3 regions of the Micromonospora sp. NPDC049240 genome follow, and region 3 is predicted to be linked to each of the others. Evidence: riboswitches for the same ligand, from Rfam matches in the RefSeq annotation. Region 3 holds a riboswitch; each other region holds the start of a gene.
What was found. Region 3 has a riboswitch for S-adenosylmethionine ahead of AB0B02_RS06375 (ABC transporter substrate-binding protein). Riboswitches for the same ligand answer to the same signal wherever they lie in the genome.

Region 1 (3,477 bases), on a different contig from region 3:
GCACGGTGGCGGCGGCCACCCCGAGGTACGCCTCCCGCAGCTCGCTGGTGACCTGCTCGACCACCCAGATCGCGCTGGCGACGGGCACCTCCGAACTCGTCTCCGCATCCGTCACACCACGTCTCCTTCGCCTGGTGGGGGTGCCGGGGCAGCGCGAATTCCGGCGGAGATCTGCGCCGCCCCGGCCTGGGGGATCAACCAGTGCCTAGCTGGACGCTCCCGTCAGGCAGCTTTATCGATAATGCTGGTAAAGTCAACGATGCGCTTGAGGTTTCTCCGGGCCTCGTGATCAGATGGGCATGCCTAGCTGGGAGTTGCCCGCATGTCCACACCGCGCCGGTTCGAACCGCACTACCGCAGGATCATCGCCGACATCAGGCGGCGCATCGCCGATGGCGAGTGGCCACCCGGACACAAGCTGCCCTCCACCAAGGAGTTGGCTGACCTGTATGAGGTGGGCAGTCAGTCGACCGTGCGGCAGGCCATCACGATCCTGATCGAGACCGGAGAGTTGTACGGCCACCAGGGTCTGGGTGTGTTCGTGCCGGACGCTGCCGAATGACGGGCTGACCGGCTACAGCGGATTGTCCGGCGTCACGGCCGAGGAGGGCGGGGCGCTCGGCGTGACCGGTTCCGTGGTCGGGTCGGCGTCGCGGCGCTTCCAGGCGCTGACCCCGAGCCGGCCGGTGTTGCCGAGGTCGATCGTCCCGTCCATCGCCACCGCGTACGCCGGCCTGCCGGCCACCGGCGCGACGTCGAGCTGAGCGCCCTCGGTGGCCACCACGGTCGGATCGGTGACCGTGTTGCGCCAGAGCAGCGCGGCACCGGCCCGTTCGCCGGGGCGCAGCACGAGCCCTGTGGGTGGGGCGTCGAAGCCGGAGGTGATCCCCGTCGCGCCCGGGATGATCCTGACCTTGACCGGGTCCCCGTCGGCGTCCCGCAGGCTGACCGCCGGGTAGCCGCGCAGCGCGTACGGCTGGGTTCCGCAGTTGACCAGGTCCAGGCCCATGGCCCGCAACCCCATCGCGGCGCTCACGCCCAGCTCGGTGATCCGGATGCCCTCCGGGGGGCAGGCCACCGAGGGGGACGGCGTGACCTCGTCCGGCGGCTCGGGCAGCGGGTCGACCGGCGCCGGCTTCGCGGTGCAGGCCGCCAGCAGCACGACTCCGGCGAGCCCGCCGACAAGGCCGGACGAACGTCGCATCCAGCGATCATGCCACCCGTGCGCCCGCCCTGCGGCCCGCCGCCCCGGCGATCATGAGGTTGACGGCGGACACCGTCCGATTTGTCGCCGTCAACCTCATGATCGACCGAGGTCAGGGGCGGGAGGCGGGGGCGGTGGGGCGGCCCACTGCGTGGGACCCGGGGTGGCGGGGCCGTTGGCGGCGCATAGACTCGACGGCACAACTGCATACCTCATCCAGAGGGGCTGAGGGATACGGCCCGACGACGCCCCGGCAACCACCCGCACGCTCGACGCCGAGCGCCCTGCGGGCAGGTGCCAATTCCGTCCCCGCCGCACCCGGCGATGCGGGGAAAGATGAGAGGAATTTCCTCGACATGACGTCGACGCTCTCCGCCGTCCCCGGCATCGACACCTCCCGCAGCCCGGCCCGCGCCCTGGTCTGTCGCGCCTGTTCCGCGCGCTACCCGCTGGCCGCCCAGCACGCCTGCTACGAGTGTTTCGGCCCGCTGGAGGTCGACTACGACACCGCCGCCCTGGCCGCCGTCACCCGGGAGCAGATCGAGGCCGGCCCGAACAGCATCTGGCGGTACGCCGCCCTGCTCCCGGCCGGTCAGGACCCGGCCACCCGGGTCACCCTCGACCCGGGGCTGACCCCGCTGGTCGCCGCCGGCCACCTCGCCGCCGAGCTGGGCATCACCGCGCCGCTGTGGGTGAAGGACGACAGTGCCAACCCCACCCACTCGTTCAAGGACCGGGTGGTGTCGGTGGCGCTGACCGCCGCCCGGGCGCTCGGCTTCACCCGCTACGCCTGCGCGTCCACCGGCAACCTGGCCAACTCGGTCGCCGCGCACGCGGCCCGTGCCGGGGTGCCGTCGGTGGTCTTCATCCCCAGCGACCTGGAGCAGGGCAAGGTGGTCACCACCGCCGTCTACGGCGGTGACCTGGTCGCCATCGACGGCTCGTACGACGACGTGAACCGGCTCTGCGGCGAGCTGGTGGAGACCGACGAGTTCGAGGACACCGCGTTCGTCAACGTGAACGTGCGGCCCTTCTACGCCGAGGGCTCCAAGACGCTCGGCTACGAGGTGGCCGAGCAGCTCGGCTGGCGTATCCCGGCCCAGGTGGTGATCCCGATGGCCAGTGGCGAGCTGCTCACCAAGATCGACAAGGCGTTCGCCGAGCTGGTGGAGATCGGCCTGGTCGAGGCGCCGGCCGGCGGCTGGAAGGTGTTCGGCGCGCAGTCCGCCGGCTGCAACCCGATCGCCACCGCGCTGCACGACGACCGCGACACCATCGTCCCGGTCAAGCCGACCGGCATCGCCAAGTCGCTCAACATCGGCGACCCGGCCGCCGGCGTCTACGCGCTGGAGGCGGTCCGCCGCACCGGCGGCTGGATGGAGTACGCCGACGACGACGAGATCCGCGCCGGGATCACGCTGCTGGCGCGTACCACCGGCGTGTTCGCCGAGACGGCGGGCGGCGTGACGGTGGCGGTGCTGCGCAAGCTGGTGGAGTCGGGCCGGCTGGACCCGACCGCGGAGACGGTGATCTTCAACACCGGCGAGGGCCTCAAGACGCTTGACGCGGTGGCCGCCGCCTCCGGCCCCACGCACCGCATCAAGCCCAGCCTCCGCGCCGCCCGCGACGCCGGCCTCCTGGGCTGACCCCACCCACCACCCCACCCCGCCCCACCCCCGCCCCGCGAGGTTGATCAAGGAGTTTGCGTCGGCCTGGAGTGCTGCCCCCGACGCAAACTCCTTGGTCAACTCGCGAGCCGGGCGGGCGGAGGGCCGGCGGAGGGCCGGCGGGGTGGGTGGGGGTGGGCTCGCCCGGGAGAGGGATCGCGGGCGACCAGCGGTGACGGGGGATGTGCGGCGCGTGTCGGAAAACTGTCACCGCAGGACTTGACGGCAGGAACCGGACGGCGCAAGATGCTCGGTGCGGGAGGGCATTCGCCGGAGACTTTTCAAAGTTTTGCGACCCAACGCCGGAGGCGTTGTGCGAACGTCCCTCCCGACCAACGTAGGACAGGGCCAGCGGAAAACCGCTGGCCCTGTCGCTTTTTCCCGGGCAGGCTCGCCGCCATGGGCCTGACCGTCACCCCGCTGGACGCGGCCGACCTGCCGACGCTCGACGCGGCGTACCGGATCGCGGAAGCGGCCGGCGCCGTCGACGAGCCGGACCTGCCGCCGACCTGCCGACGGCGGTTCGAGGCGCTGCTCCGGCACCCGATGCCCGGCATCGACGGGCGGTGGCTCGTCGCCCGCCTCGACGGCGAGCCGGTCGGCTGG
Region 2 (3,477 bases), on a different contig from region 3:
CGCTCAGCGAGGCGATCGAGGGCGCGAAGGAGACCATCACCATCTCGCCGGCCCGTTGGCACCGGCGCAGCGAGCTGACCCACTACGCGGAGGCGGCCGAGCCGATCGACCGGGCGATGCGCAACAGCGGCACGCTGATCCGCCGCGCGGTCACCATGATCGAGGACGAGGAGTCGGTCCCCGAGCCGATGCCCGACTCCGTCGCCCACCTCGCCGAGTCGGTACGCCTGCTCCGGCACGAGTTCGCCGTCGGCGAGGAGCCGGAACAGGCCCGGGAGCGGGCGCTGCGGGCGGTCAGCGAAGCCGGCCGGGCGTATGCCGAGGGGGTCGGCTTCTCCGGCAGCGTGGTGATCGCCCAGGTGCGGACCGCCGCCAGCGACCTGATGGTGGCGTCCGGCATCGACCAGGAGGAGGCGAACCGCCTGGTCCGGCAGGCGTTCCACGGAAAGGACCAGCCCGCCGACGCGTCCCCCACCGCCCCTCCGGTCGGCTGACCGTCCCCACCCGGCTCAGCGCGGACCGGCCAGGGCGGCCAGCGCGGTCAGGAGGGTGTCGATCTCGTGGGCGGTGGTGCCCAGGCCGAGACTCGCCCGCAGCGCGGTGGACGGCAGGTCGGTGCGGGCCGAGCGGGCGGCGGCCTCGGTCAGCAGGCGGCGGGTCAGTGGGTGGGCGCAGAACAGGCCGTCCCGCACGCCGATCCGGTGCCGGGCCGCCAGGTGCGCGGCCACCTCGGCGGAGTCCCGCCCGGCGACCACGAAGCTGACGATGCCCACCCTGGGCGCGTCCGGGCCGAACGTGCGCAGCTCCACCACGTCCGGCAGCGCGGCCAGGCCGGACCGCAGCCGGGACAGCAGCGCCTGCTCCCGGGCGTGCAGCGTGGTGCGGTCCGCCGCCGTGAACGCCGCGCAGACCGCCGCCAGCGCCACCGCGCCGAGCAGGTTCGGGGTGCCGCCCTCGTGCCGGGCCGGGCCGGTCACCCACCGTACCTCGTGGGTGGCCGCGCCGACGTGACCCGTGGCCCCGCCGCCGGCCAGGTACGGCGCGGCGGCGTCCAGCCAGTCCGCGCGCCCGACCAGCACGCCGGCGCCGAACGGGGCGTACAGCTTGTGGCCGGAGAGCGCCAGGTAGTCCACGTCCAGCGTGGCCACGTCGACCGGGGCGTGCGGGGCGAGCTGCGCGGCGTCCACCAGGACGCGCGCGCCGTACCGGTGGGCCACCCGGGCCAGCTCGGCGACCGGCCAGCACTCGCCGGTGACGTTGCTGGCGCCGGTCACCGCGACCAGCACCGGCCGGCCGGGCCGGGCGTCACGGGCCAGCTCGGCCAGCGCCAGGCTCAGCGACCGGACCGCGCCGGCCGGGCTGTCCGGCACCGGCAGCCGGACCGTGCCGCGCGGCCAGGGGAGCAGGTTCGCGTGGTGCTCCCCGCCGAACGTGACCACCGTGGTGCCGGCCGGCAGCGCCCGGGCCAGCAGGTTCACCGCGTCCGTGGTGTTCCGGGTGAAGATCACGTGGTCGGTGGGGCGCGCGCCGACGAAGTCCGCCACGGTCTGCCGGGCCCGCTCGTAGGCAAGCGTGCAACGCCGGGACATCGCGCCCGCGCCGCGGTGCACGCTCGCGTACCAGGGCAGCAGCTCGGCCACCGCGTCGGCCGCGGCCCGCGCGCACGGCGCGCTGGCGGCGTGGTCCAGGTTGATCTCTCCCGGTACGCCGAGCACGCCGAGCGGGTCCGGCCGGACCGGAACGGGCAGCGTGGGGAGGGCGGGTACGAGGGTGACGGTCATGGCGGAGCCTCCGGGTCACAGGGGACCCCGGGGTGCCGGGACGGGGTCCGCGCTTGCCCAGCACGCGACGCGGCGCTGGGCCCGGTCATCACCCGGGGCACCCCACCGCGAACTCGACGAGGGTTGCCGGCCAGCAAGCCGGGGCTTGACGCTGGCGCTCGTGACCTGCCCGGCAGCATAGCCGTCACGATGCGGCCGGACCAGTGGGGCGCGGGTGGCTACGCTGACCGCATGGCCGTCACCCCGCCCGGCGGAGCACCGCCGCCGCCCGCGCCCGCCGTCCCGCCACCCGGGGCGTCGACGCCGCGCATGCCGCTGCGCCGGCTCGGCTGGCGGCGCTTCCTGGCGCTGGCCGCGGTGGTGCTGCTGATCGCGGCCGGCGCGCTGTTCATGGTCTTCACGCTGGGCGAGAGCCTGGGCGCGGAGGCGCTGCTGGTCGGCGTGATCGCGGCGATCCTGCCGGTGCCGGTGCTGGTGTCCTGCTTCCTCTGGCTCGACCGTTACGAACCCGAGCCGCTGAAATACCTGATCTTCTGCTTCGCCTGGGGCGCGTTCGTCTCCACCGCCATCTCGCTGCTGGTCAACGAGACCGGCGCGCGACTGTTCGAGGACCGCGGGCTGCCCGCCGCGCTGACCGCCGTGCTCGTCGCGCCGTTCATCGAGGAGCTGACCAAGGCGGCCGGCCCGATCCTGCTGCTGATCTTCCGGCGCCGGGAGTTCTCCGGGATCACCGACGGGCTGGTCTACTGCGGGCTGTCCGCGGTCGGCTTCGCCATGGTCGAGAACATCCTCTACCTGGGCGGATACGGCTACCGCACCGGCGTGGAGGAGTACGGCCCGGCCACCGGCGCGCAGCAGGTGATCGCGATCTTCATCGTGCGGATCCTGCTCTTCGGCTTCGCCCACCCGCTGTTCACCTCGATGACCGGCGTCGGGCTGGGCGTCGCCGCCCGGACCGCCGACCGGCGGGTGCGGATCCTCGCCCCGCTCGCCGGCCTGCTGCTGGCCATGATGCTGCACGGCACCTGGAACCTGCTGCCGTCACTGGCCCAGGCCACCGGGCAGCAGGTGATCGTGCTCTACGGCTACCTCGGCGTCATGGTGCCCATCTTCTTCGGCATGGTGGGGCTGGCCGTCTGGCTGCGGGCCTGGGAGGGCCGGCTCACCGAGCGCACGCTGCCCGACTACGTCCGGGCCGGTTGGCTCACCCCGCCCGAGGTGGCGGCGCTGGGCAGCCTGGGCCGGCGGCACGCGGCCCGCACCTGGGCCCGGCGGGTGGCCGGCGACGGCGGCGTGAAGGCGATGCGCGGCTACCAGTTCGCCGCGACCCGGCTGGCGCTGCTGCGCGACGGGATGCGCCGGGGGCTGGACCGCAAGCCCGCCGAGCGGGACCGGACGGCACGGGAGGAACGGGAGCTGCTGGAGGCGATCGCCGCGTACCGGTCGTTCTTCGTCGGTCGTGATCCGCAGGCGCCGGTCGGGGTCTGGGACGGGCAGCGCTACCACCTGCGGTTCCCGGACGGTTCCCGGCGGACCGTCGAGGCGCCGGACGAGCCGGTGGTGCCGATCCCGGTGGTGCTGGCCCCGCCGCCCCCGCCCCCTGGCTACGGCCCGCACGCCTGGCACCCGCACGGCTGAGCCCGGCCCGCTGTCGCGCGCGGCTGAGCCGCCTTGCGCGCGCCGGCCCGGGCGGGGT
Region 3 (3,477 bases):
TGCGTCTCGTCCGGCGCGTGCGCGGCGAGCAGCGTGACCAGCCCGTCGGCCTGTTCCCGGAACCGGGCCACGTTGGGCAGGTGGGCGTGCGCGTCGTAGGCGTCGCGCCAGTCGTGGAACCGGATCGCGCCGAGGCCGCGCGCCGGGCCCTGCCGGAACAGGAACGTGTCGTCGGCCGCGTCCCGCCGGGTCGGCACCGCCGGGTGCTCGGTGGGCCGGAACAGGTAGTTGGGCATGAACTTGAGGATCAGCGCCAGGTTGACGTGGACGGTGCCCTCCAGCTTCGGCAGGCCGCGGATGTCCTTGGCGGCCTTGTCGAAGTAGGTGTCGGCCTCGAAGCCCTTGGCGGCGATGACGTCCCAGAGCAGGTCGATCACCTTCTCGCCCTCGGTGGTGACCTTCATCTTGGTCATCGGGTTGAACAGCAGGTAGCGGCGGTCGTCCGGGCCGGCCGAGCGGAAGTAGTCGACCGCCCGGTCGCTGAACAGCTTCATCGCCACCAGCCGGGCGTACGCGTCGGTCAGCTCGCGGCGCACGTGCGGGAAGTCGGTGACCCGCCGGCCGTACAGCACCCGGCCGTGGGCGTGGCTGACCGCCTCGTACATGGCGTGCTCGCAGATGCCGACGGACGCGGTGCAGAGGTTGAACTTGCCGACGTTGACCGTGTTCAGCGCGGCGTCGAACGCGGCCGGCCCGGTGTGCAGCACGTCCTCGGCGCGCACCGGGTAGTCCTCCAGCCGGAACTCGGAGACGTACATCTGGGCGGCGACCACGTTGCGGACCAGCCGGTACGCCGGGTGCCGGCTGTCGGCGGCGAAGAACACGTACCCCTCGGGGCCCTCGACGTCGGCGCGCCGGCCGAAGACCGAGACCAGCCCGGCGACGTTGCCGTTGCCGATGTAGTACTTGCCGCCGGTGGCCCGGAACCCACCCGCGCCGTCGGGGGTGAGCAGCATGTCGGTGGCGTAGATGTCGGCGCCGTGCGGACGCTCGGAGAGACCGAACGCCATCACGTGCCCCTGGTCGAGCAGCTCGGCGGCGCGGGCCCGGGCGGCGGCGTTGCCGCTCTGCCACACCGGCCCGAGGCCGAGCACGGTGACCTGCCAGGTGTACCAGTAGCCGAGCCCGTAGAAGCCGAGGATCTCGCTGAGCGCGGCGTTGCGGGCGGTGTCCCAGCGCTTGTCGGCGTCGTCGCCGCCGTCGGCGGACGGGGTGAGGAACGTGGCGAAGAGGCGTTCCCGGGCGGCGAAGTCGAGGAAGTCGGCGTACCACTCGCGGGCGTGGTAGCTGTCGACCAGGGCGCGCTTGCCCCGGGTCTCGAACCAGTCGATGGTGCCGCGCAGCAGCCGCCGCGAGGTCTCGTCGAGGTCGGCGGGGTCGTAGTGGTGCGGGTGGAACAGCAGCGGGTCGCTCACGCGGGGGGCCTTTCCGGGTCGAGGTCGCGGAGGGTGGCCAGGACGTCGTCCAGCCATGCCAGCACCATCCGCTCGTACGCGATGCCGCCGCGCAGCACCACGTGCTGCAACGCCGCCCGGGCGTCGGGTGCGGCGGAGCCGAAGTCGCGGCGCTCGCCGGCCAGGTAGCCGGCGAGGACGGTCTGGTGGTCGGCGCGATAGCGCTCGACCTCGGCGACCAGGAGCGCGCGCCCGGCCGCGTCGTCGAACGCGGCGCCCCGGATCTTGACCGCCAGTTCGTGCCGGACCGCCTCCGGGCGCACCGGGGCGTGCAGCCAGCCGACAAGCGCGGCCCGGCCGGTCGGGGTGACCGACCAGAGCTTCTTGTCCGGCAGGCTCTCCTGACCGATCTCCTCACCGGTGATCCGGTCGTCCTCGGCGAGCTGCTTGAGGACCCGGTAGATCTGCTGGTGCGTGGCGGTCCAGAAGCGCCCGATCGAGCGGTCGAAGCGACGGGCCAGCTCGTAGCCGGAGGCGGGTTGCTCCAGCAGCGAGACGAGGATGGCGTGCTCCAGCGACATGCCGGTCATCTTGCTATGCACTTTGTTGCATAGCAAGACCCCGCCCGGTAAGGCACGGCCGTGAGGGTGGTCATAACGGCTGGACGACCGGCGCACCGGTGCTGCTAGCCTTTCGGGAGGTCATGAGCGCCAGCGTCAAGCCCCGGCTCGCTGGCCGGCAACCCTCCGCCACGGTGGGGTGCTCCGGGTGAGGACCAGGCGCCGGCCGCAGCCGGCGCAAGCGTGGCCTGGCACCCAGGTCAGCACCAACCGGCCAGGGAGACCCGATGTTCGCACCACCCCTCGTTCCGACCCGCCTCATGCTGGTCACGCGTCGCCACGTCGACCTGATGCGGGTGTGCAGCGACCGCTGTCGCGACGTGCGCTGAGCGACCGCTCCACCCTTCCCCGATCCACCCTTCCGGCTTCGCCGTGCCCGGCGGCGCCGGTACCGGCACGCGTCCCGCGTGTCCGTCCACTCTGGAGAGACATCGTGCGTATCCGTACCGCCCTGACCCGCGTGGCCGCGCTCGGCACCGCCGCCGTGCTCGCCGCCACCGCGCTGACCGCCTGCGGCGGGTCGGCCGACGACGCGGCCGACAACCCGTACGGCCTGCTGCAACCCGGTGTGATCCGGGCCGGCACGCTCACCGACGCCCCGCCGAACGTCTTCCTCAAGGACGGCGAGTTCACCGGCTTCGACAACGACCTGCTGCGGGCCGTCGCCGGGAAGGTCGGTCTGCGGGTGGAGTTCGTCGGCACCGACTTCTCCGCGCTGCTCGCCCAGGTCAACAACCGCAAGTTCGACGTGGGCAGCTCCTCGATCACGGTCACCGAGGCGCGGAAGAAGACCGTCGACTTCGGCAACGGCTACGACTTCGGCTACTTCGGCCTGGACGTGCCGGCCGGCTCCGCGATCACCGGCTTCGACCAGCTCGCCGGCAAGCGCGTGGTGGTGGTCCAGGGCACCGTGCAGGACGACTTCGCCACGAGGGAGAAGCTGAACCCGGTGCGGGTGCCCGACTACAACGGCGCGGTCAACCAGCTCAAGGCCGGCACCGCCGACGCCTGGATCGCCCCGGCCGAGATCGGCGACAAGTCCGCGGCCGACAGCACCGGCAAGATCAAGGTCGCGGCGAAGCAGCTCAGCCCCGCGCCGACGGCGTACGCGGTGGCGAAGGGCAACGACAGGCTGCGCGAGGCGCTGGACAAGGGCCTCGACCAGGTGATCGCCGACGGCACCTGGAGCCGCCTCCAGGCGCGGTACTACCCGGGCCGGCCGATCCCGGCCGACTTCACCCCCGGCAGCGGATCGGTCGCCGTGCCGTCGCCGTCGGCGGCCTCTGCGAACCGGTAACCGGGCACGAGCGGGACGGACGGAGCGGACATGGATCCACTGAGCACCCTCTGGGAGACGTTCTTCGACTGGGGGTCGATGCGCGAGGCGCTGCCCGAGATGCTGACCGTCGGGCTGCCGAACACGCTGATCCTGGCCGCCTCCGCCGCCCTGCTCGGCTCGGTGC

Region 1: linked by a shared signal. The riboswitch ahead of thrC (threonine synthase) and the one ahead of AB0B02_RS06375 (ABC transporter substrate-binding protein) in region 3 are both predicted to bind S-adenosylmethionine.
Region 2: linked by a shared signal. The riboswitch ahead of AB0B02_RS13185 (aminotransferase class V-fold PLP-dependent enzyme) and the one ahead of AB0B02_RS06375 (ABC transporter substrate-binding protein) in region 3 are both predicted to bind S-adenosylmethionine.

What each region holds. Positions count from the first base shown of each region.
Region 1 is NZ_JBEZCX010000007.1:260,801-264,277, forward strand. It holds gene AB0B02_RS13090 (hypothetical protein) at 1-115, opposite strand, end outside; gene AB0B02_RS13095 (winged helix-turn-helix domain-containing protein) at 323-562, shown strand; gene AB0B02_RS13100 (DUF4232 domain-containing protein) at 575-1,204, opposite strand; SAM riboswitch class I at 1,414-1,547, shown strand; gene thrC (threonine synthase) at 1,561-2,850, shown strand; gene AB0B02_RS13110 (GNAT family N-acetyltransferase) at 3,271-3,477, shown strand, end outside.
Region 2 is NZ_JBEZCX010000007.1:280,800-284,276, forward strand. It holds gene AB0B02_RS13180 (FUSC family protein) at 1-494, shown strand, start outside; gene AB0B02_RS13185 (aminotransferase class V-fold PLP-dependent enzyme) at 510-1,781, opposite strand; SAM riboswitch class IV at 1,826-1,947, opposite strand; gene AB0B02_RS13190 (PrsW family intramembrane metalloprotease) at 1,971-3,419, shown strand; gene AB0B02_RS13195 (hypothetical protein) at 3,477-3,477, opposite strand, start outside.
Region 3 is NZ_JBEZCX010000003.1:233,452-236,928, forward strand. It holds gene AB0B02_RS06365 (acyl-CoA dehydrogenase family protein) at 1-1,415, opposite strand, end outside; gene AB0B02_RS06370 (PadR family transcriptional regulator) at 1,412-1,975, opposite strand; SAM riboswitch class IV at 2,094-2,204, shown strand; gene AB0B02_RS06375 (ABC transporter substrate-binding protein) at 2,448-3,311, shown strand; gene AB0B02_RS06380 (amino acid ABC transporter permease) at 3,342-3,477, shown strand, end outside.